One region of the Kineococcus sp. NBC_00420 genome, then DNA from elsewhere that is predicted to be linked to it. Evidence: riboswitches for the same ligand, from Rfam matches in the RefSeq annotation. Region 1 holds a riboswitch; each other region holds the start of a gene.
The links. A riboswitch is a leader RNA that binds a small molecule or an ion and turns the genes downstream of it on or off. The one in region 1 is predicted to bind S-adenosylmethionine.
Positions count from the first base shown of each region.

Region 2: linked by a shared signal. The riboswitch ahead of OG218_RS08280 (methylenetetrahydrofolate reductase) and the one ahead of OG218_RS18900 (methionine ABC transporter ATP-binding protein) in region 1 are both predicted to bind S-adenosylmethionine.
Region 3: linked by a shared signal. The riboswitch ahead of OG218_RS05210 (O-acetylhomoserine aminocarboxypropyltransferase/cysteine synthase family protein) and the one ahead of OG218_RS18900 (methionine ABC transporter ATP-binding protein) in region 1 are both predicted to bind S-adenosylmethionine.

Region 1 is NZ_CP107930.1:3,824,015-3,830,938, forward strand. It holds gene OG218_RS18895 (methionine ABC transporter permease) at 1-216, opposite strand, end outside; gene OG218_RS18900 (methionine ABC transporter ATP-binding protein) at 213-1,208, opposite strand; SAM riboswitch class IV at 1,376-1,486, opposite strand; SAM riboswitch class I at 1,656-1,739, shown strand; gene sfnG (dimethylsulfone monooxygenase SfnG) at 1,749-2,894, shown strand; gene OG218_RS18910 (N-acetylmuramoyl-L-alanine amidase) at 3,041-3,847, shown strand; gene idi (isopentenyl-diphosphate Delta-isomerase) at 3,867-4,412, shown strand; gene OG218_RS18920 (AAA family ATPase) at 4,369-6,924, opposite strand, start outside.
Region 2 is NZ_CP107930.1:1,702,752-1,709,675, forward strand. It holds gene metE (5-methyltetrahydropteroyltriglutamate--homocysteine S-methyltransferase) at 1-1,968, opposite strand, end outside; gene OG218_RS08280 (methylenetetrahydrofolate reductase) at 1,965-2,906, opposite strand; SAM riboswitch class I at 2,968-3,059, opposite strand; SAM riboswitch class IV at 3,220-3,334, shown strand; gene OG218_RS08285 (aminotransferase class V-fold PLP-dependent enzyme) at 3,391-4,737, shown strand; gene OG218_RS08290 (rhodanese-like domain-containing protein) at 4,821-5,195, shown strand; gene OG218_RS08295 (hypothetical protein) at 5,222-5,455, opposite strand; gene OG218_RS08300 (LLM class flavin-dependent oxidoreductase) at 5,533-6,576, shown strand; gene OG218_RS08305 (NtaA/DmoA family FMN-dependent monooxygenase) at 6,585-6,924, shown strand, end outside.
Region 3 is NZ_CP107930.1:1,053,651-1,060,574, forward strand. It holds gene OG218_RS05190 (ABC transporter permease) at 1-1,100, shown strand, start outside; gene OG218_RS05195 (antibiotic biosynthesis monooxygenase family protein) at 1,119-1,424, shown strand; gene OG218_RS05200 (hypothetical protein) at 1,435-1,962, shown strand; gene OG218_RS05205 (LLM class flavin-dependent oxidoreductase) at 1,976-3,286, opposite strand; gene OG218_RS05210 (O-acetylhomoserine aminocarboxypropyltransferase/cysteine synthase family protein) at 3,288-4,601, opposite strand; SAM riboswitch class I at 4,729-4,815, opposite strand; gene OG218_RS05215 (NtaA/DmoA family FMN-dependent monooxygenase) at 4,889-6,208, shown strand; gene OG218_RS05220 (class I SAM-dependent methyltransferase) at 6,219-6,924, shown strand, end outside.

The DNA of each region.
Region 1 (6,924 bases):
CCAGCCGAGGACGCGGTGGGCCGGGCGGTTCTCCAGCAACCCGTCCGGGGCGAGGTTGTGCAGCAGGACCCCCAGCGGGACCCCGAGCAGCACGACCAGGGCCATGACGATGCCGACCATCAGCAGGGTGTCGCCGAGGGCGGGCAGGACGAGCGCCGGGATCTGCGGCAGGGGCGTGTCCAGGTTCGAGGCCAGCGGGAGGGCGGCGGGGCTCACGGGACCAGCTCCAGGGTCGAGGGCGCCTCGGTGGCGCGGGTGTGCAGTCCCCGTCGCTCGAGGGCGGCGATCAGCCGCGCGGGGTCCACCGAGTCCGGCACCCCGAGGGTGGCGTGCCCGACGGTCCGCCCGGTGACGGCACTCACGGAGGCGCCGAGCAGGGCGAGGTCGTGACCGAGTTCGCGGGCCGTGCTGGTCAGCCAGTCCGCCGGCACGTCGTCGCCGCGGTAGTGCACCGTCCAGGTGACGAGCCGGGGATCGGTGGCGACCGCCCGTCGGGGCAGCAGCGCGGCCCCGACGGGCGACCCCGGGTCGCGCAGGACGTCCAGCAGGGGCGCCGACTCGACGATGCGGCCGTGCTCGAGTCGGGCCACGGAGTCCGCGACCTCGACGACCGTGTCCATCTCGTGGGTGATGAACAGGATGGACAGCCCGAGGTCGTCGCGCAGTTCGCGCAGCAGCGCCACGATCGAGGCCGTCGAGCGCGGGTCCAGCCCGGAGGTCGCCTCGTCGGAGAGCAGCACGCTCGGGCGCAGGGCCAGGGCGCGGGCGATCCCGACGCGCTGGCGCTGACCGCCGGAGAGCTCGTGCGGGTAGCGGCCGGCCAGGTCGGCCAGACCCACCCGCTCCAGCAGCTCGGCGACCCGGGCACGCCGCTCGCGGGGGACGACCCCGAGGTAGCGCAACGGGAGTTCCACGTTCTGGGCGGCGGTGCGCCGGGTCTGCAGCCCGTCGGACTGGAAGATCGTGCCGATGCGGCGACGGGCTTCGCGCAGCCGTCCCTCCCCGAGGTGGGTCAGGTCCTGGCCGCCGACGAGCACGGAACCCGACGTGGGCCGGGTCAGCAGCGTCACGCACTGGGCGAGGGTGCTCTTGCCGGCCCCGCTCGGCCCGACGACGGCGGTGATGCTGCCGGCGGGGACGAGCAGGTCGAGGCGGTCGAGGACGGTGGTGCTCCCGTAGGTCTTGGTGAGCTGTCTCAGCTCGATCATGGCTCGATCACGTCGTCTCCAGGGCGGCGTGGGGCGCGCGAGGGCGCGGCGGGGGAGCGTCGGGCGGACCGGCGCAGGGGGGACCGCCGGACGGGGTGGCCCGGGGTGTTCAGCGGGGAGTGCGGACGCTCAGCGTCGACAGGTCTGGTGGGACACGTGCGTCTCCTTCAACGTCCTTACCCGCGACACCCGCGGGTCGGGTCATCACCCGGAGCACCCCACGACGGAAGGAGGGTTGCCGACCAGCGAGCCGGGGCTTCGCGCTGGTACTCATGACCTGATTCGACAGTGACAGCCGAACCGGGGTCCGTCAAGCGGTTCGGGAAGGTACCGGATATCCGCACCCGGCTTCGAAATCGTTCGTGCGCAACGGCTTGCGCCGGACCCCTCCGGTGCCGGGCCGGCCCGAGTCGCTGCGGGGCCGCCGACGAGGCGTTACAGTTCGCAGGACCATCCAGAGCGGCCGAGAGATCTGGCTCGACGACGCCGCAGCAACCCGAACCCGGGTGCTACCGCCAGGACCGATGGAGGAGCACCACCATGTCCGTCAACGAGCCGCTGAAGTTCGCCTACTGGGTCCCGAACGTGTCGGGCGGCCTGGTCGTCTCCACGATCGAGCAGCGCACCAGCCACGACCCGGCCTACAACGTCGCCGTCGCCCAGGCCGCCGAACGCGTCGGTTTCGAGTACGCCCTGACCCAGGTCCGCTACCTCGCCTCCTACGGGGCGGACGCGCAGCACGAGTCGACGTCGTTCTCCCTCGCCCTGCTGCTGGCGACGCAGAAGCTCAAGGTCATCGCCGCGGTGCACCCCTTCTTCTGGCACCCCGGGGTCCTCGCGAAGTTCGCAGCGACCACCCAGGAACTCACCGACAACCGCCTCGCGCTGAACGTCGTCTCCGGCTGGTTCAAGAACGAGGCGACCCAGCTCGGGGTCACCTGGCACGAGCACGACGACCGCTACCGCCAGTCCGAGGAGTTCATCGCCCTGCTGCGCGGGGTGTGGACCGAGGACGGTTACAGCCAGCAGGGTGAGTTCTTCAACGCCGAGGACATCACCTTCCGCCCGCAGCCCAAGGTGCAGCCGGAACTGTTCCAGGGAGGCAACTCGACTGCCGCGCAGGCGATGGCCGGCCGGGTCAGCGACTGGTACTTCATGAACGGCAAGTCGATCGCCGCCGCCGCCGCCGGGGTGCGCGAGGTCAGCGCCCTCGCCGCCGGCAACGGCCGCTCGGTGCGGTTCGGGCTCAACGGTTTCGCCGTCGTCCGCGACACCCGCGACGAGGCCGAGGCCGTCCTCGAGGAGATCATCGCCAAGGCCGACCGCACCAAGGTCGAAGGTTTCGGCGCCGCCGTCCAGGAGGCCGGGAACTCCACCAGGGACGGCAAGGGCATGTGGGCCGACAGCGAGTTCCGCGACCTCGTCCAGTACAACGACGGTTTCCGCACCGGTCTGGTCGGGACGCCCGACGAGGTCGCCCGCCGCATCCTGGCCTACCGCCTCGTCGGGGTGGACCTGCTGCTGCTCGGCTTCCTGCACGTCAAGGAGGAGGTCGAGGCGTTCGGCGAGCTCGTCATCCCGAAGGTGCGCGAACTCGAGGCCCGCCTCGTCGCGGGTGAGGACCTGGACCTCGGCGCGGAACTCGACGAGGCCGTCGTCGCGGCGACCACCCCGGTCCCCGCCTGACGCTGCGCCCCGGAGCCGGGCGCCTCAGAGCTGCGCCACCAGGAAGGCGGTGATGCCGTCGCTGCGACCACTCGCGGGAGTGGAAGCTCACCTCGTGCACCGCCGTGGCTGAAGACCACCCAGGCCGTCCGTGACACGCTGGGGCCGTGCGGTGCCGACCGGGACTCCTCGCGACCACCGTCGCGGTGCTGGTGAGCGCGTGTTCCGCGCCGCCTGCGCCCGCACCCGCACCCACCGCGAGCGCGGAGGTCCGAGTGGCGGCCCCCTCGCCGAGCACCCCTGCACCCGTCGTCGTGCTCGACCCCGGCCACAACGGCGGGAACGCCGCGAACCCCGCAGCGATCGACGCGCTGGTGCCCGCGGGCGGCTTCGAGAAGCCCTGCAACACGACCGGGACCAGCACCGACGCCGGCTACCCCGAGCACGCCTACGCCTTCGACGTCGCCCTGCGCACCGCCCACCTGCTGCGGGCCCGGGGCGTCACCGTCGTGCTGACCCGCGACGACGACACCGGCGTCGGGCCCTGCGTCGACGCCCGTGCCGCCATCGCCACCGCCGCCGGTGCGGCGCTCACGGTCTCCATCCACGCCGACGGGGCCGCGGCGAGCGCCCGCGGGTTCCACGTCGTCGAGCCCGCGCTCGCCCCCGACGGCGGCAACGCGGCCGTGCTGGCCGCCTCCGACGTCGCGGCGCGGGACCTGCTCGCGTCCTTCGGGACGGCCACCGGCCTGCCCCGGGCCGACTACCTCGGCGACCTCGTCGAACCGGGGCTGACCCGGCGTTCCGACCTCGCCGGGCTCAACCTCGCGCGGACGCCGTCGGCGCTGCTGGAGTCGGCCAACATGCGCAACGCCGAGGAGGCCACCCTCGTCTCGGACCCGGACTTCCGGGCCACCGCAGCCCGGGGAATCGCCGACGGTGTCACGGCCTTCCTTGCTCGCAACGGGTCCTGAGACCGTTTACCGTTCGGGGGTGACCCTCGCACCGACCGCCGATCTGACCGAACTCGTGGTCCTGCTGACCGAGGACGGCACACCGTGCGGGACCGCGCTGAAGTCCCAGGTCCACCACACCTCGACGCCGCTGCACCTGGCCTTCTCGTGCTGGCTGCTCGACGACGCCGGGCGCACCCTGCTGACCCGGCGGGCAGCGACGAAGCGCACCTGGCCGGGGGTCTGGACCAACTCCTTCTGCGGTCACCCCGGTCCGGGGGAGGAGCCCGCGGACGCCGTGGTCCGCCGCTCCGTCCAGGAGCTCGGGATCGAGGTGGAGGGCGTGACGTCGCTGCTGCCGAGCTTCCGCTACCGCGCGGTCATGGCGGACGGCACCGTCGAGAACGAGGTCTGCCCCGTCTTCACCGCGCGCATCGCCACCGGGTCGGGGGACCTGGTCCCTGACCCGGACGAGGTCGACGAGTTCCGCTGGGTCCACCTCGACGAGCTCCGCGAGCAGATCGCCGCGGACCCCTCGCCGTTCAGCCCGTGGATGCTGTGGCAGTGGGAGCAGTTCCCCCGCTGACCTCCGGGTCCAGGCGGATGACGGTCGCCCCCGCGATGGACGTGTGCACCCCCGGGCCGGGGGTGAGCAGCAGGACCTGGGTCGAGGGTGCGACCCGTTCGAAGACCACCCCGAGCCGTTGCAGCCGCAGCGGATCGGAGTGGCCGAGGGCGTCGTCGAGGACGACGGGAACCCCGTCGGCGGGGTCGACGAGCGTCGCGCACGCCAACCGGGTCAGCACGGCGAGCTGTTCGCGCGCACCCGTCGACAACTGCTCGTAGGGGACGGTGCAACCCTCCAGCGTGCGGTCGAGGATGCGCAGTTCGTCGTCGAGGCCGATGCGGAAGCTCTCGCCGTAGACGGTGCGGCCGAGTTCCTCGAGCCGGTCGGCGAACGGTGACACGTAGCGGCGCCGCAACACCCCGCGGTGACGTTCCAGGGTGTCGCGCAGCAACCGGGCCGCGGCCGCCCGCCGGGTGAGGCTCTCGAGTTCCCCCTCGAGGCGGGCGACGCGGGACTCCGCCTCGTCCCAGACCTCCTGGCGGGCCTCACCGCCCATGACGGAGAGCCGGGCCTCCAGCCGCAGCAGGTCGCTGGTGAGCACGTCGCGCCGTCCCACCAGGTCGGTGAGCCTGGACTGGACCTGCTGCGCCCGCCGCAGGGTCGCGTCGGCGTCGCGGGCCGCGAGGTCGGCCTCGAGGTCCGCGACCTCCGCCGCCGTGGTGTCCGCGGCGGTGTCCGCGGCGGTCAGGGCCCGGGCCAGCGCGTCGTCGTCCTGCTCGGCGCGGGACTGCTCGAGCCGGAGCGCGGCCCCCTCGACCTCGGTGCGGGCGACCTCGAGAGCGGCCGTGCGGGTGGCGAGCTCACCGGCCAGGGCGTCGGCGTGCCGGGCGGCCGCGGCCGCCGTCGTGGCGGCCTCTCGGGCCGCGCGGCGGCTGCGCAGCGACGTCTCCCGGGTCTCGGCCTCCAGCGTCCGGGCCGCAGCCAGGTCGGGGACCTCACCGTCGCCGGTCACCAGGACGGCCGCGAGCCGGTCGACCTCGGCGCGCAGCTCGTCCGCACCGGCCTCCGCGCTCAGCTGGGTCAGGTGCGCGCGGGCCAGGTCGAGGGCGCTCTGCGCGCTGCGGCGCTCCTCGTGGGCGGCCCGGGCGGCGGCGACGTCCTCGACGCCGACGTCGTCCAGCCGCGCCGCGAGGTCCCGCTCGGCGCGTTCCAGGTCCTCGGCCAGGGGACCGGTGTCCGCACCGGGCAGCACCCGGACGGCGGCGAAACCCGCGACGTCGATCTCCAGCGGCCGTGTCGCGGAGAGCTCGGCCACGGTGCCGGCCGGGACGGGGACGCCGTCCACGAGGACCTCGACGGCGGTGGCCTCGACGACGACCCGGGCGGCGACGGCCTCGGCGCGGGCGCGCAACCCGCCGGCCGTGTCGGCGGCGACCTCGAGAGCGCGCACCGCGGCGGCGTCCACCCGGTGCCGGGCGAGCGCCTCCGTGGCCGCCCGGACCTCCTCCGCGGCGGTGGTGACGGCGGCGAGCCGCCGGCGCACCTGCCGCAGCGTCGCGCCGTCCTGACTGCGGCGCAGCGTGTCCTGGGCCGTGTCGGCGGCGTCCTGGGCGTCGTCGGCGGCCTGCGCGGCCTCGGTGGCGGTGCTCACGGCGGTGGTCGCGACCGCCCGGGCGCGCTCGGCCTCCTGGGTCAGGGTGGCGAGACGGGTGGTCTCCTGCTCGACCGCGAGCGCCCGGGCGTGCACGTCCGCGACCGCACGCGAGCGACGCTCCTGCGCGCCGGCGACCTCGGCCCGGGCGCGAGCGGTGTGCTCGGCGCGGGTGCGGGCCCCGAGGAGCTTCGAGCGCCGCTCGCCGAGGTCGGCGACGAGCTGCACCAGCGACTCCGCCTCCGCGGTCGTGGCCTCCACCTCGGTCTGGAGCGTCCGGCGGGCGGCGCTGAGTTCGGCGTGCTCGCGCGAGTCCTCGGCGACGAGGTCGAGGGCTTCCCGGGCGTGCGTGGCCGCGACGCGCGCCTCGGCGAGTTCGTTCGCGCACGTGCGGTGCCGGGAGGTCGGACGCCCCGTGCTCGTCCAGAACTCCGCGTAGCGCTCGCCGACGGCGTCGAGCAGGGTCTGCGCCCCGTCCCCGTCGTGGTCCTCGCCGGAACCGGCGGCCGCGTCGAGGGCGGCGGCGAGCGCGGAACTGCCGCTGAGGCTCGCGTCGAGGGAGGCGCCCTGCAGCATCCGCAGCGCGTCCCAGAGCCGCGTGTCCAGGGTCTCGGTGAGGATGTCGCGGACGCGGCGGTGCGCGTCGTCCCCCGTCAGCTGCTCCAGCCGCGGGCGGTGGACGGTGAGCGTGGTCGCGGGCCGGCTGTGCCACTGCTTGCGCAGCGTGAAGCGGTAGGGGCCGGTGCTGATCTCGGCCTCGACGGCGCTCGGGGCGTCGCGGTGCACGGGTTTCACCGCGAGGACGGACGCCTTCTTCGAGGAGTGCTTCTCGGTGAGCAGCATGTCGAGCGCCTCGAGCATCGAGGACTTCCCGACCTC
Region 2 (6,924 bases), 2.1 Mb from region 1:
GTGGATCTGCGTCGCGTCGGCGGCACCGGCCGTCGCCAGGTGGAACGAGTTCACCGACCAGTCCAGGTAGGCGGGCTGGTCCTGGGTGCGCAGGGGCAGCAGCTCCCGCAGCGCGGGTTCGTCGACCTGGACGATCCCGATGCCGGCGGCCTCGAGGTCGCTGACCTCGTCGCGCAGCGCCAGGGCGACCTGGCGGGCGGTGTCGCCCAGCGGCTGGTCGTCGCGGACGAAGGACCAGGCGAGGATCGTCACCGGGCCGGTCAGCATGCCCTTGACGGGCTTCGTCGTGCGCGTCTTCGTGTACCGGCTCCAGGGCACGGTGATCGGCGCCGGACGGACGACGTCACCCCAGAGGATGGGCGGGCGCACGCAGCGCGACCCGTAGGACTGGACCCAGCCGTGGGCGGTGACGGCGAAACCGTCGAGCTGCTCGGCGAAGTACTGGACCATGTCGTTGCGCTCGGGTTCCCCGTGCACGACGACGTCGAGCCCGAGTTCCTCCTGCAGGTCCACGACGCGGTCGATCTCCGCCTTGAGGAACTCCTCGTAGGCGGCCTCCGTGAGCTCCCCCCGCGTCCACGCGGCCCGCGCCCTGCGGATCTCGCTCGTCTGCGGGAACGAGCCGATCGTCGTCGTCGGCAGCGCCGGCAGACCCAGCGCCTGCTCCTGCGCGAGGCGGCGCACGGCGTAGTCGCTGCGGCCGAAGGCCTCCGGGGTGAGCGCTGCGAGCCGGTCGCGCACCTCGGGACGGACGACGCCGGGGGCACCGACGCGGTCGGCCCGGGCCTGCGCCGACGCGGTGAGCTCCGTCTGGACGGACGCCGCGTCCCCCAGCGCCTTGCCCAGGACGACGACCTCGGCGACCTTCTGGTCGGCGAAGGCGAGCCAGCCGCGCAGGCGCTCGTCGAGGGTGGTCTCGCGGGTCACGTCGTGCGGGACGTGCAGCAGGGAGGTCGACGTCCCGGCGACGACGTGGGCGGCGGAACCCTCGAGGGTCCGCAGCCGGGCCAGCGCCTCGACGAGATCGGCGCGCCAGACGTTGTGCCCGTCGACGACGCCGCCGACGACCGTCTTGCCGTGCAGCAGTTCCGGACGCGCCGGCGTCGCGCCGCGGACGAGGTCGAGGGCGAGACCCTCGACCGCCGTGGCGACCAGGGGTTCCAGGAGATCACCCGGGTCGCCGTAGGGCGTCGCGACCAGCAGACGCGGACGGCCCTCGAGCGCCGCGAGGCGGTCGTAGGCGCGGCGGACGAGGTCGGCGAGACCTTCGACGCCGTTCGTCGCGGAGTCGCTGACGAGCGCCGGTTCGTCCAGCTGCACCCACTCCGCCCCCGCTGCCGCGTAGGCGGCGAGGAGTTCCTCGTAGGCGCCGAGCAGGTCGTCGAGCCGGGAGATCGGGGCGAAACCCGCCGGGGCGTCGTCGGTCGCCTTGGCCAGCAGCAGGAACGTCACGGGCCCGACCACGACGGGACGGGTCAGGAACCCGTCGGAGAGCGCCTCGGCGAACTCCCGCACCCCACGGTCGTCGGCGAACCGGAAGGCCGTCGACGGGGAGATCTCGGGGACGAGGTAGTGGTAGTTGGTGTCGAACCACTTCGTCATCTCCAGCGGGGCGTCCGCACCGCGACCGCGGGCGATCGTGGAGTACCCCACGAGGTCGACGCGGCCGTCCTCGCCCACGACGTCGGCGAAGCGCGGCGGGACGGCGCCGAGGGCGACGGCGGCGTCGAGCACCTGGTCGTAGGCCGAGAACGCGCACGGGATCGACGCGTCGTGCGCCGGCAGGCCGAGGGAGTTCAGCCGGCGGACCGTGGCGGCACGGACCCTGGCCAGGGCGGCCTCGGTGGTGTCGCGGTCGGCGCGACCGGCCCACAGGGCCTCGAGGGCCTTCTTGGCCTCGCGGTCGGCGCCGATGCGGGGGTAGCCGAGGACGGTGGCGGTCCAGGTGGGGAAGTTCTCGGTGCTCACGGGGTGGGACCTCCTACCGCAGCGATGCGGCTCTGGATGGATCGGGGCAGGTTCAGGTGGTCGAGCAGGTCGAGCGCGGGTTCCGCCGCGTTGAACGTGTAGAGGTGCAGTCCGGGGGCGCCGGCGTCGAGCAGTCCCGCCGCGAGTCCCGACGAGAACGCCGTCGACGCCCGGCGGCGCTGGGCGGTGTCGTCGGTGTCGAGCGCCGCGAGCAGCTGTTCCGGGGCCGGGACACCGGCCAGCTCGCCGATGCGCTGCAACCGGCGGGCGTCGTCCGTCACGGCGATGCCGGGCAGCAGCGGGATGCTCACCCCGGCGGCGCGCGCCCGGCGCACGAAGGTCGCGTACTCCTCCGCCGAGAACGTCACCTGGCAGATCGCGAAGTGCGCACCGGCGTCCTGCTTGGCGCGCAGGGCCGCCAGTTCCGCGTCGCGACCGCGGGGGAAGGCCGCCACGGCGAGGGTCAGGGGACCCTCGTCGACGGGGACGCGGCCGCCCCGCAGCGCGGAGCGCCGCCGGTCGGCGACCTGGAGCAGTTCGACCAGGTCCCGCGCGGTCGCCAGACCGTCGGGGTGCGGGGTCCAGTCCGCGCTCCCGACCGGCGGGTCGCCCCGCAGCGCGAGGACGTTGCGGACACCGGCGTCGAGGAACTCGCCGGCGAGTTCCACCACCTCACGTCGCGAGGACCCCACGCACGTCAGGTGGGCCATCGCCGGCACGGCCGTCGAACCCAGGACGTGGGCCAGCAGTTCCCGACTCGGTCCCCTCGTCGCGCCGGCCGCCCCGAAGGTGACCGAGACGAAGTCGGGGTGCGTGTCGAGGAGATCGGAGAGCCTGCGCCACAACGACTCCCGCCCGATCTCGGAACGGGGCGGGAAGAGTTCGAAACTGACGGTGGGCCTCCCGGTCGCGGCGGCGACGAGGGGAGCCAGCGTCATCGCGGCCGGCCCCGGTCCGGAACCGGGTACGCGTCAGGAACATCGGTGGGGCGCATCACGAACTCCATCGGCCTGGCTTTAGCACCCTCGCCCGGGCTCGGGGGGTTGCTGCGGCGTCGTCGAGCCAGGACTCTCGGCCGCTCTGGATGGTGTTCACCGAATGTAGACCGGGGTCGACGCGATCCACAAGTGCTGTTCCGGGGTTCCCCCGAACGGAGGAACTACCCGACACGTGGGGTTCTGGAGGGAGTTCCGACGGGTTCGCGACACGCCGATCTTGCTCAGCGGGGTCCGACGTGACAACCTCAGCGCAGGTCATGAGCGCCAGCGACAAGCCCCGGCTCGCTGGCCGGCAACCCTCCCTCCGCGGCGGGGTGCCCCGGGTGACGACCTGGTCGACGCCGCAGTGGCGCCGGCAAGCGCGGACCTCGCCGGGGCGATCCCGGTCCTCCCGGCAGGGTCCAGTTCCTCCAGGAGACTCCTCGTGACGCTCAGCACCCTCTCCCCCCTCCGCTGCCCGGCGCCCGTCGCGCCGCTGCTGCCCGTGGTCGGCCGGGACACCCGCGTCCCGCTCGCCCAGGGCGGGTCGACCACCTACGCGAACCTGGACAACGCCGCCAGCGCACCCGCCCTCACCTCGGTCGCCACCCGCGTCGCCCAGGTCCTCCCCCACTACGCCAGCGTCCACCGCGGCGCCGGGTACCTCTCGCGCGTCTCCACCGCCCTGTTCGAGCAGGCCCGGGCCGAGGTCGGGACCTTCCTGGGGGCACGCCCCGACGACGTCGTCGTCTTCACCCGGAGCACGACCGACGCGCTCGACCTGCTCGCCCGGGCGGTCCCGCAGGGCTCCAGGGTCCTGGTGGCCGACGTCGAGCACCACGCGAACCTGTTGTCGTGGCAGCGCTCAGCCCTGACCACGGTCCTGCGCGGCGGGTCGGACGCGGAGGAGACCGCGACGCTGCTGGAGGCCGAGCTCGCCCGCGGCGGGTACGCGCTGCTGGCCGTCGCCGGTGCCTCCAACGTGACCGGTGAGGTGCTGCCGCTGCGTCGGCTGGCCCGGGCCGCGCACGCGGCCGGCGCCCGCATCGCCGTCGACGGGGCGCAGCTGCTCCCCCACCGCCGGGTGGACCTCGGTCGCGACGGGATCGACTGGATCGCGCTGTCCGGGCACAAGCTCTACGCCCCCTACGGAGCGGGCGCGCTCGTCGGTCGTCGCGACTGGCTCGACGCCGCTGATCCCTACCTCGCGGGTGGGGGCGCCACCCTCGACGTGCGCCACGACGCGGTGCGGTGGGCCACCGGGCCCGACCGCCACGAGGCGGGTTCCCCGAACGTGCTCGGCGCCGTCGCCCTCGCCCAGGCCTGCAGCACGCTCGCGACGCTGGCCCCCGGAGCGCTCGAAGCGCACGAGGAGGCGCTGCGCGAACGGCTCGTCGGCGGGCTGACGGCGCTGGCCGGCGTCGAGGTCGTGCGCCCGCACCCCGACGACGCCGTGGGGGTCGTGACCTTCACCGTCCCCGGTCGCTCGGTCTCCGAGGTCGCGGCCTTCCTCTCGGCCGAGCACGGGATCGGTGTGCGCGACGGACGGTTCTGCGCCCACCGGTTCGCCGACTCCCTCGGTCTGGCCGACGGCGGTCTGAGGGTCTCCACCGGGGTCGGAACGGGATCGGCCGAGGTCGAACGGCTGCTGGCCGCGGTCGAGCAGTTCGTCGGTGCCGGGCCGGAGCTCGAGTACGGGATCGTCGCGGGGCACTGGGGTCCCACGACCGACGCTCGCCCGGAACCCGCGTCCTTCCTGCCCGCGCCCGGTGCGGACGCGGACCTGGGGTGAGCACCTCGCCGACGCCTCAGCCAGCAGCGACGACGGACTCGCGCGATCGCCGGGGCCGACCGCACGAACCGAGGAGACACGACGTGAGCGACACCCCCGCAGCACCCCAGGCACCGCTCGTCGACGCGGAGACCGCCGGGCGCGCCGTCGCCGCCGGTGCGCTGTTCGTCGACGTCCGCAGCGACGCCGGGCGGGCCGCCGCCGGCGACCTGCCGCAGGCCGTCGTCGTGGCCAAGACCCAGGTGGCGGAGAAGTTCGCCCTCGGTTCCGACACCGCGCTGGCGGAACTCACCGGGAAGGACCAGGAGATCGTCGTGATCTGCGGTTCCCCCGCGGGCTCCGGCCCCGTCACTGCCGAACTGCTGGCGGCCGGCTTCACCGACGTCGTGCAGGTCGACGGCGGTTTCCCGGCCTGGAAGGCCGCGGGCCTGACCGTGGGCGAACCCGCCCAGACCTGATCCACCCCGGTCGACGGGACGGGACGTCAGGGCATCGGCTCGCTGCTGGGCCGGGACCCGTCGCCGATCCCACCACGTTCGGCCTCGGCGAAGAGCGCGCGCAGCTCCCCCTCGAACTGCGGCCAGCTCAGCTCACCGGGGGCCGGCTCGTCGTCCAGCGGCGACCAGGCGTACCCCCACTGCCCCTGCCCCGCGATGGCCAGTCCGGCCACGATCGACGACACCCAGTGCGCCAACAGTTCTCGTACCCGGTCACGCATGGTCGCCTCCTCGTCGATCGGTGGAGAGCACTGTGACACAGACGACGGCTGCCGTACCCACCACTCAGGAGATTTCCGTGCCGCCCCCCTTCCACGTGTTCCTCGACGTCGACGGCGGCGGGTGGCACCCCGCGGCCTGGCGCCGCTCCCGGGTCTCCCCCGACGCCGTGTTCTCCCCCGCGCGGTTGAAGGAGTTCGCCGTCACCGCGCAGGCCCAGGGCCTCACGGGACTCACCTTCGAGGACTCCACGCTGCCGGACCCCCGCAACCCCCACGGACACCTGGACGCGGTGCAGCGGGCGGCCTTCCTCGCCGGGACCACCGACACGATCGGTCTGCTGCCGGTCGCCGCGACCACCTACTCCGAACCGTTCCACGTGGCGGCGCAGATCGCGTCGCTGGACCACTCCAGCGCCGGCCGAGCCGGCTGGATCGCGACGACGTCCACCCCCGCCGTGGCCCGGACGGTGAACCTCCCCGTGCTCGACGACCCGCAGGCGGAACTCACCGACGTGGTCGGGGCCGTACGGAGGTTGTGGGACTCCTGGGAGGACGACGCGGTGGTCCGCGACGTCGCCACGGGACGCTACGTCGACCGCGACCGGTTGCACCACGTCGACGTCGTCGCCACCAACTTCTCGGTCAAGGGCCCGCTCACCGTGCCCCGTCCCCCGCAGGGGCAGCCGGTCGTGGCCGCCCACGAACGCGACCTCCTCGACCCGGGCGTGGTCGACGTCGTCCTCACGGGCAGCGAGCGGACCCGGCGCAGCGCCGGTGGTCCGCTGGTCGTGCTCGAGGTCGAGTTCGCCCTCGACACCGCGGCCGCCTCGGGTGCGCAGCGGGTCGAGGCGCTCGACGCCGACGCCCCGGCTCCCGCACGGGGCCGGCTGCGCTGGACGGGGTCCGGTGAAGGCTTCGCGCGGTACCTCTCCGGTCTCGCGGGTTCCGTCGACGGTGTCCGGCTGCACGCCGCCGTCCTCGACGAGGACCTCCGCACGCTGCTGCGCACCACGTTCCCCGCCCTGCGCGTCGCCCGGCTGCTGCGACCACCCGCCGCCGGTGCGACGTTGCGCACCACCCTCGGCCGTCCCCGGCCGGTCAACCAGTTCGCGACGGCCTGAGGAGTCCCGTGACCGACCTGCGCTACCCGAACGCCGTCGTCCACTTCGGCGTCTTCTTCCAGGGCGTCAACCACAGCACCATCTGGTCGGACCCCCGCAGCGGTTCCCAGATGAACCACTCCACCTTCACGCAGCTGATCCGGACCGCCGAACGCGGACTGCTCGACGCGTTCTTCCTCGGCGAGGGCCTCCGCCTGCGCGAACAGCGGGGCAGGATCCACGACCTCGACGTCGTCGGGCGACCCGACGCGCTGACCGAACTCGCCACGCTGGCGGGTCTGACCGACCGCATCGGTCTGGTCGCCACCCAGAACACCACCTACAACGACCCCGCCGACCTGGCCCGCC
Region 3 (6,924 bases), 2.8 Mb from region 1:
CCGCCGGGAACTCGCTCCGCAACCCCCGGCGCACGGCCGCCACCGCCACCGCCCTGGTCATCGGGGTGACGCTGACGACGGCCATGGTCGTCGGGACCTCCTCGACACGGGTCAGCGCCCTGCGCGCCATGGACGCCGGCTACCCGACCGACGTGGTCGCCACCGCCTCGCAGCCCTGGGGGTCCGACGTCGTGGCCGCGGTGCGCGGGGTCGACGGCGTCGCCGGTCTCGCGCTGGTCGAGAACCTGGACCTCACGACCGCGGACGGTTCGCTGAACCTCACGGTCGACGCCGTCGACCCGGCCGCGGCGGGCGCCGTCGTGCGCTCGCAGCAGCGCTCGCCCCTGCCCCGGGCCGGTCAGATCGTCCTCCCGGCCACCCTCGGTGCCGGTCTCTCCGACGGGGACACGCTGGCCCTGCAGGTCCTCGACGACGCCGGCGCGCCGAGCGGCGCCGCCGTCCCGTTCACCGTCCGGGTCGCCCCGGACAGCCAGTCCCCGGCGGTCATCACCCAGGCCGACGCGCAGCGGCTGCGGAGCGACCTCGAGCCGACGGGCGCCTGGATCCGCCTGGCCGACGGGGACACCGGGGCCCAGGCCGCGGCGACGGACCGGATCTCGGAGGCCCTCGCCCAGGTCCTGCCCTCCAGCGACGTCCAGGGCATCGCCAGCCTGCGCAACTCCCTGGACCAGCTCCTCACGACGATGCTCCTCATCGTGACCGGGTTGCTGGCCGTGGCCGTCGTCATCGCCCTCATCGGGGTCGGCAACACCCTCGCCCTCTCCGTCGTCGAACGACGGCAGGAGTCAGGCCTGCTGCGGGCCCTGGGGCTGACCCGCGGCCAGCTGCGCGCCGTGCTGGCCTGGGAGGCGCTGCTCGTGGCCGGCGTCGCCGCGGTGCTGGGGGTGGTCCTCGGCACCGGGTACGGCCTGGCCGGGACGGCCTCGGTGCTCAGCGCCGAGATGCCGGTCGTGCTCGCCGTGCCGTGGGGTCAGGTCGGGGGGATCGTCGTCGTCGCCGCGCTCGCCGGGGTGCTCGCCTCGGTGCTGCCGGCACGACGTGCAGCGAGGACACCCCCGGTCGCCGCCATCGCCGACTGACCCTGAGACGCTGTCGGCATGGCTGTCGTGAAGATCAACGCGATCGAGGTCCCCGAGGGTGGCGGGCCCGAGCTGGAGCGCCGGTTCGGCGCCCGCATGGGTGCGGTCGAGGGAACTCCCGGGTTCCTCGGTTTCGAACTCCTGCGCCCCGTCTCGGGGGAGACCCGCTACTTCGTCTACACGAAGTGGGAGAGCGAGGAGGCGTTCCAGGCCTGGGCCGGCGGGGGCGCGCAGGCCGCCCACGCGGGCGAGCGGGCCAAGCCGGTCGCCACCGGCGCCTCGCTGCTGGAGTTCGAGGTCGTCCTCGGCGCCGACCCGAGCTGATCCCGCACCGATGAGGATCGACTCCGCGGGCCACGCCCCGGGGGCACCCACGCTGGTGCTCCCGGGGCGCGGCTACGACGCCGACCGGCCCGTCCTGCGGGTGGTCCGCGACGAACTGCTCGCCGCCGGGCACCGGGTGCTGACCCTCTCCTGGGACGGCCCCGCCCCCACCGCGGCTGACACCCCCGACCTGGTGCGGGCCCTGCTGCACGACCTCCGCCCGAACTTCGTCGTCGCGAAGTCGCTGACCACGCTGGCCCTGCCCGTGGCCGCGGACCTCGCGCTCGCGGGCATCTGGCTGACGCCGTTGCTCGACGAACCGGCCGTCGGGCTCGCCGCCGCCCGCTCGCACGCGCACACCCTGCTCGTCGGCGGGACGGCCGACCCGTCGTGGAACCGGACCCTGGCCCACGAGAGCGACCGCGAGGTCCTCGAGTTCGTCGGCGCCGACCACGTCCTGGAGTTCCCCGGGGACCCCGCGGCGACCGCCGACGCCCTGGACCGGTTGCGCGCCGGGGTGCGCGAATTCCTGGGCTAGAACTCGAACGGGGCTAGAACTCGAAGAGGTTGCCCCGCAACCCGCCGCCACCGTACCCGCTGCGCAGGATCCCCCGCCGGCGCAGCACCGGGACGAGGTCGTCCAGGAACCGGTGCAACGTCACCGGGTGCAGGTCTCCGGAGAGCAGGAACCCGTCGTTGTCGGCGTCCGCACCGAACTCCTCCACGAGGTCGGCGAACTCCTCCGCCGTCCCGACCAACCCGCTGCGGTCACCGAGACGCCCCTTGCGGGCCTTGCGGGCCAGCAGTTCCCGCAGCGGGGCGTCCGGGGTGTCCCCGCGCAACGCGGTGAGGGTGCCGAGCGAGACGTGGTCACCGAACACCGCGGGATCGATGGGCGCGTCCAGCGGGAGGGCCGTGAGGTCGGTCTCGAGGTCGCTGGACCAGGCGAGCGCCACCTCGTGCAGGACGGCGTCGGAGGCGTGGCGGGAGGCGGCGACGACCCGGTCGGCCTCCTCCCGACTGGCGAGCAGTTCCGGTTTGACGACGAACAGCACGCGGACGTCCGCGGGTTTGCGACCGGCGAGCGCGGCGGCCGCCAGCACCTTCGCCCGGTAGGCCCGCACCTCCTCGACCTGCAGCGGCGCCAGCGCCAGCTGCACGTCGGAACGCGACCCGGCGAAACCCAGGCCGCGCGCGGAACCCCCGGGCGAGACGACCACCGGGTCCCCGCCGTCGAAGGGCAGCGCGTTCAGCGGTCCGTCGAGGCGGAAGTGCTCCCCCCGGTGCTGGAACGCGTCGATCTTCGACCCGTCGGCGAAGTGCCCGGTCTCGGCGTCCGCGACGAGGGCGTCCGCGTCCCAGCTGTGCCACAACCGGCGGACGACGTCGATCCACTCCTCGGCGCGGTCGTAGGCGACGTCGTGCGCGACGGGTTCGAGCCCGACGTGGCGGGCGCTGCCGACGTCGGTCACCAGGTTGATCCCGAACCGGTCGCCGGACAGGTGCTGCAGGGTCGCGGCCTGCCGGGCGGCGAGGTAGGGCGGGGTGATCCCCGCGTTGATCGTGGGGACGACGCCGAGGTGCCGGGTCGCCGCGAACAGGTACGGGGCGAGCAGCAGCGGGTCGTGCTTGGGCCCGCCGTAGGCGGCGCGGACCCGCAGGTCGAGGGTGTCGGGGTTGCCGAGCGAGATGGCGTCCTCGATGACCACGAGGTCGAAACCCGCGCGTTCGAGGTCGCGGACCGCGTGGGCGTAGAGGTCGGGACGCGTCCAGTCGTCGTTCCACGCCTGGTAGTCCCGGCCCCAGCCCTGCGGGCCGAAACCCCGGGAGAAGAAGTACCCGAAGTGCTGCAGGCGCGTCACCTCAGACCGCCACCGGGAGCTCGGCGGGAACCGTGGCGGCGAGGGCGAGCTCCAGGTCGGCGAGCAGGTCCTCGGGTTCCTCCAGCCCGATCGAGAGCCGCACCAGTCCCGGCCAGATCCCGGCGGCGAGGCGTTCGGCCTCGGTGCGGTGGGCGTGCGTCGTGCTCCCCGGGTGGATGACCAGCGAGCGGACGTCGCCGACGTGGGTCATCCGGGTGAACAGCTCGACGGCGTCGACGAAGCGTTGCGCCGCAGCCCGTCCACCCTCGAGGGTGAAGGAGAACACCGCGCCGCTGCCCCGCGGCAGCAACCGCTGCGCGACCGCGGAGGTCCCGTGGCCGGGGAGTCCTGCGTGGTCGACGCTCACGACCTCCGGACGCGCCGCCAACCAGCGGGCGAGTTCCAGGGCCGTCGACGTCTGGCGCGCCACCCGCAACGACAGGGTCTCCAGGCCCTGCTGGACCAGGAAGGCGTTGAACGGGGAGATCGTCGGCCCGAACCGCGAGGCGACGACGGCCCGGGTGTGCTCGACGTAGGCCCGTCGCGGCCCGTGCGCCTCGACCCAGCTGACCCCGGCGAGGACGTTCGCCGGAGCGGTCAGGTGGTCGAACCCGCTCCAGTCGAACGAACCGCCCGTGACGATCGCGCCACCCAGGGCCGCCCCGTGCCCGGCGAGGAACTTGCTCGCGGAGTGCACGACGACGTCGGCGCCGTGGTCGAGGGGGTGCAGCAGGTAGGGCGTGGCGAAGGTGTTGTCGACGACGAGCGGGATGCCGTGCCGGTGGGCCACGGCGGCGACGGCGGGCACGTCGAGGACGACGTTCTTCGGGTTCGCGATCGACTCGGCGAAGAACACCCGGGTCTCGGGGCGCACCGCCGCCTCCCACGCCGCGGGGTCGGTGCTGTCGGCGACGAAGTCGACGGTGATCCCGAGCCGGCCGAAGTTGTCCACGAGCAGGCCGCGAGACCCCTCGTAGAGGTCCCCCGCGGCGACGACGTGGTCGCCGGCGCCGAGGACGCCGAGCAGGGCCACCGTGATCGCGGCCTGGCCGGTGCCGACGACGATCGCGTCGCTGCCGTGCTCGAGGACGGCGAGGCGCTGCTCCAGCGCCGTCGTCGTGGGGTTGGCCATCCGGGTGTAGACGTAGCCGTCGTCCTCACCGGCGAAGCGGGCACGCGCTTGCTCGAAGTCGTCGAAGACGAAACCGGCGGTCAGGTGGACGGGGGTGACGCGGGAACCGGTCGCGGGGTCGGGTGAGGAACCGGCGTGGACCTGCTGGGTGGCGAAACCGTGCTGGGACGGGACGTGCGGCATCGACGGAACCTTCCGGGGAGCGTGAACGGGGGACCTGGCGGGCGTTCAGGCCCGACAGGTCATCCCGGCGCTGCGCAGGAGGTCGATCACGAGACGGCGCGTCAGGCGGTGTTCAGGCACGGAGCTTCTCCCATCGGTCCTGGCGGAAGCACCAACCCGAAGGCGGTTGCTGCGGCGTCGACGAGCCAGGTCTCTCGGCCGCTCTGGATGGCTCTTCCAGTGAACGGTGACCGCGGGTCCCGTGTCAAGCGCTTCACCCGGTCGGGGCGCAGGTAGCGTGCCCGCTCGTGATCCTCACCGCGATGCTCTTCTACCCCGGGGGCGAGCACCTCACGAGCTGGCGGCTCCCGGGCGGGCGCCCGGACGACTACCTCACCCACGGCTACTACGAGGACTTCGCCCGCACCGCGGAGCGCGGCGGGTTCACGGCGTTGTTCTACGCCGACGAGCTCTACGTGTGGGACCGCTTCCCCTCCGGGGTCGAGCACGTCGCCAACGTCCGCCCGGAACCCTTCGGGCTCCTGGGCGCGCTCACCCGCAGCACGGAACGCATCGGGCTGGTCGCCACCGTCTCCACGACGTGGAACCAGCCCTTCCACACCGCCCGTCAGGTCGGTTCGCTGGACTTCCTGAGCTCGGGGCGGGCCGGGTGGAACCTGGTGACCTCGGCCAGCGACGAGGAGGCGCGCAACTTCGGTCTCGACGTGAACCTGGACCACGCCGCGCGCTACCGCCGGGCGGGCGAGTACGTCGAGGTCGTGCAGGGCCTGTGGGACAGCTGGGACGACGACGCGATCCGGCCCGACGTCACCTCGGGCCGCTACGCCGACCCGGCGGGGATGCACGTCCTCGACCACGAGGGTGAGTTCTTCCGCGTCCGCGGTCCGCTGAACCTGCCCCGCCCGCCGCAGGGCCACCCGGTGCTGTTCCAGGCCGGTTCTTCCGAGGACGGCCGCCGGTTGGCCGGGAAGCACGCCGAGGCCGTCTTCGTCCCCGGCAGCGCCCCGCTGGAGGGCGCTCGGAAGCTCGCCGACGACTACAAGCGCCGCGCCGCGGACAACGGCCGCGACCCCGCCCACCTCAAGGTCCTCCCCGCCCTCTCCCCCGTCCTCGGCGAGACGCCGGAACGCGCCCTCGAACGGGTGGACGAGATCGAGGCGCTGACCCCGGACCGCCTCAGCCTCGACTGGCTCTCCCACCACCTCGGGGTCGACCTGTCGGGCCACCCCCTCGACGATCGGTTCGAGTTCGACTTCAGCGGCGGGTCGAACCAGGTGCAGACGGTGTTCGAGGGGATTCGCAAGCTCATGGAGCGGCAGTCGGACCCGGAGCGGTTCACGGTGCGCGACCTGTACCGGACGATGCTGCGCCGCCGGTTCCTGCCCGGGACGCCCGAGCAGGTCGCGGACTGGATGGTGGAACGCTTCGAGAACGGGGCCGCCGACGGTTTCACCCTCGCGTTCTCCTCCGTCCCCGCGGGGCTCGAGGAGTTCGTCGAGCAGGTGGTGCCGCTGCTCGTGCGACGTGGTGCGCTGCCGCCGGAACTGCCCGCGGCGACCCTGCGCGAGAACATGGGGCTGCCCGTCCCGCCGAGTCGCTACGCCTGAGAGGCCCGCCATGGCCGACGCCGTCCACGAACACCCGCTCGCCGTCCTGCTCGGGATCGAGGGGCTCGCCCTGCAGCGGGCCACCACGGGCCACGGCCGGCACGGCCGGGAGTTCGTCGAACGCCGCCTCGCCGAGGTGCGCCGGCTGCTCGACGACCCCCGGTTGCGCGACGGTCTCGACGTGGCCCGGGTCCCCCCGGGTGAGGGGTACGCCGAGTGGTCGCGGCGCTACGACGTCCCCAACACCGCCTTCGGCGACGCCGATGTGATCCTACCCTGGCTCGACGACCTCGCTCCGGGAGACGCCCTCGACCTGGCCTGCGGGACGGGCCGCTGGTGCGCCGAGCTGGCGACCCGCGGACACCGGGTCACCGGCGTGGACGGTTCCCCGGAGATGCTGGCGCTGGCCGGGGTCGCAGGAGTCGAGTTCCTCCCGGGCGACCTGCATGCGGTCCCGGTGGGCGACGCCTCGTCCGACGTGGTGGTCTGCGCCCTGGCCCTCTCCCACGTCCCCGACCTCTCCCCGGTCTTCGCGGAGTTCGCCCGCGTCCTGCGCCCCGGGGGGACCCTCGTCGTCTCCGACGTCCACCCCGACCGGATCCGCCGGGGCTCGATCCCGTCCTCCCCCGGCCCCCGGGGGGAGGCGCGGCGCATCGAGGGTTTCGTGCACCCCGTCGGCACCCAGCTGCGCGCCGCGCTCTCCGCCGGGTTGCGGG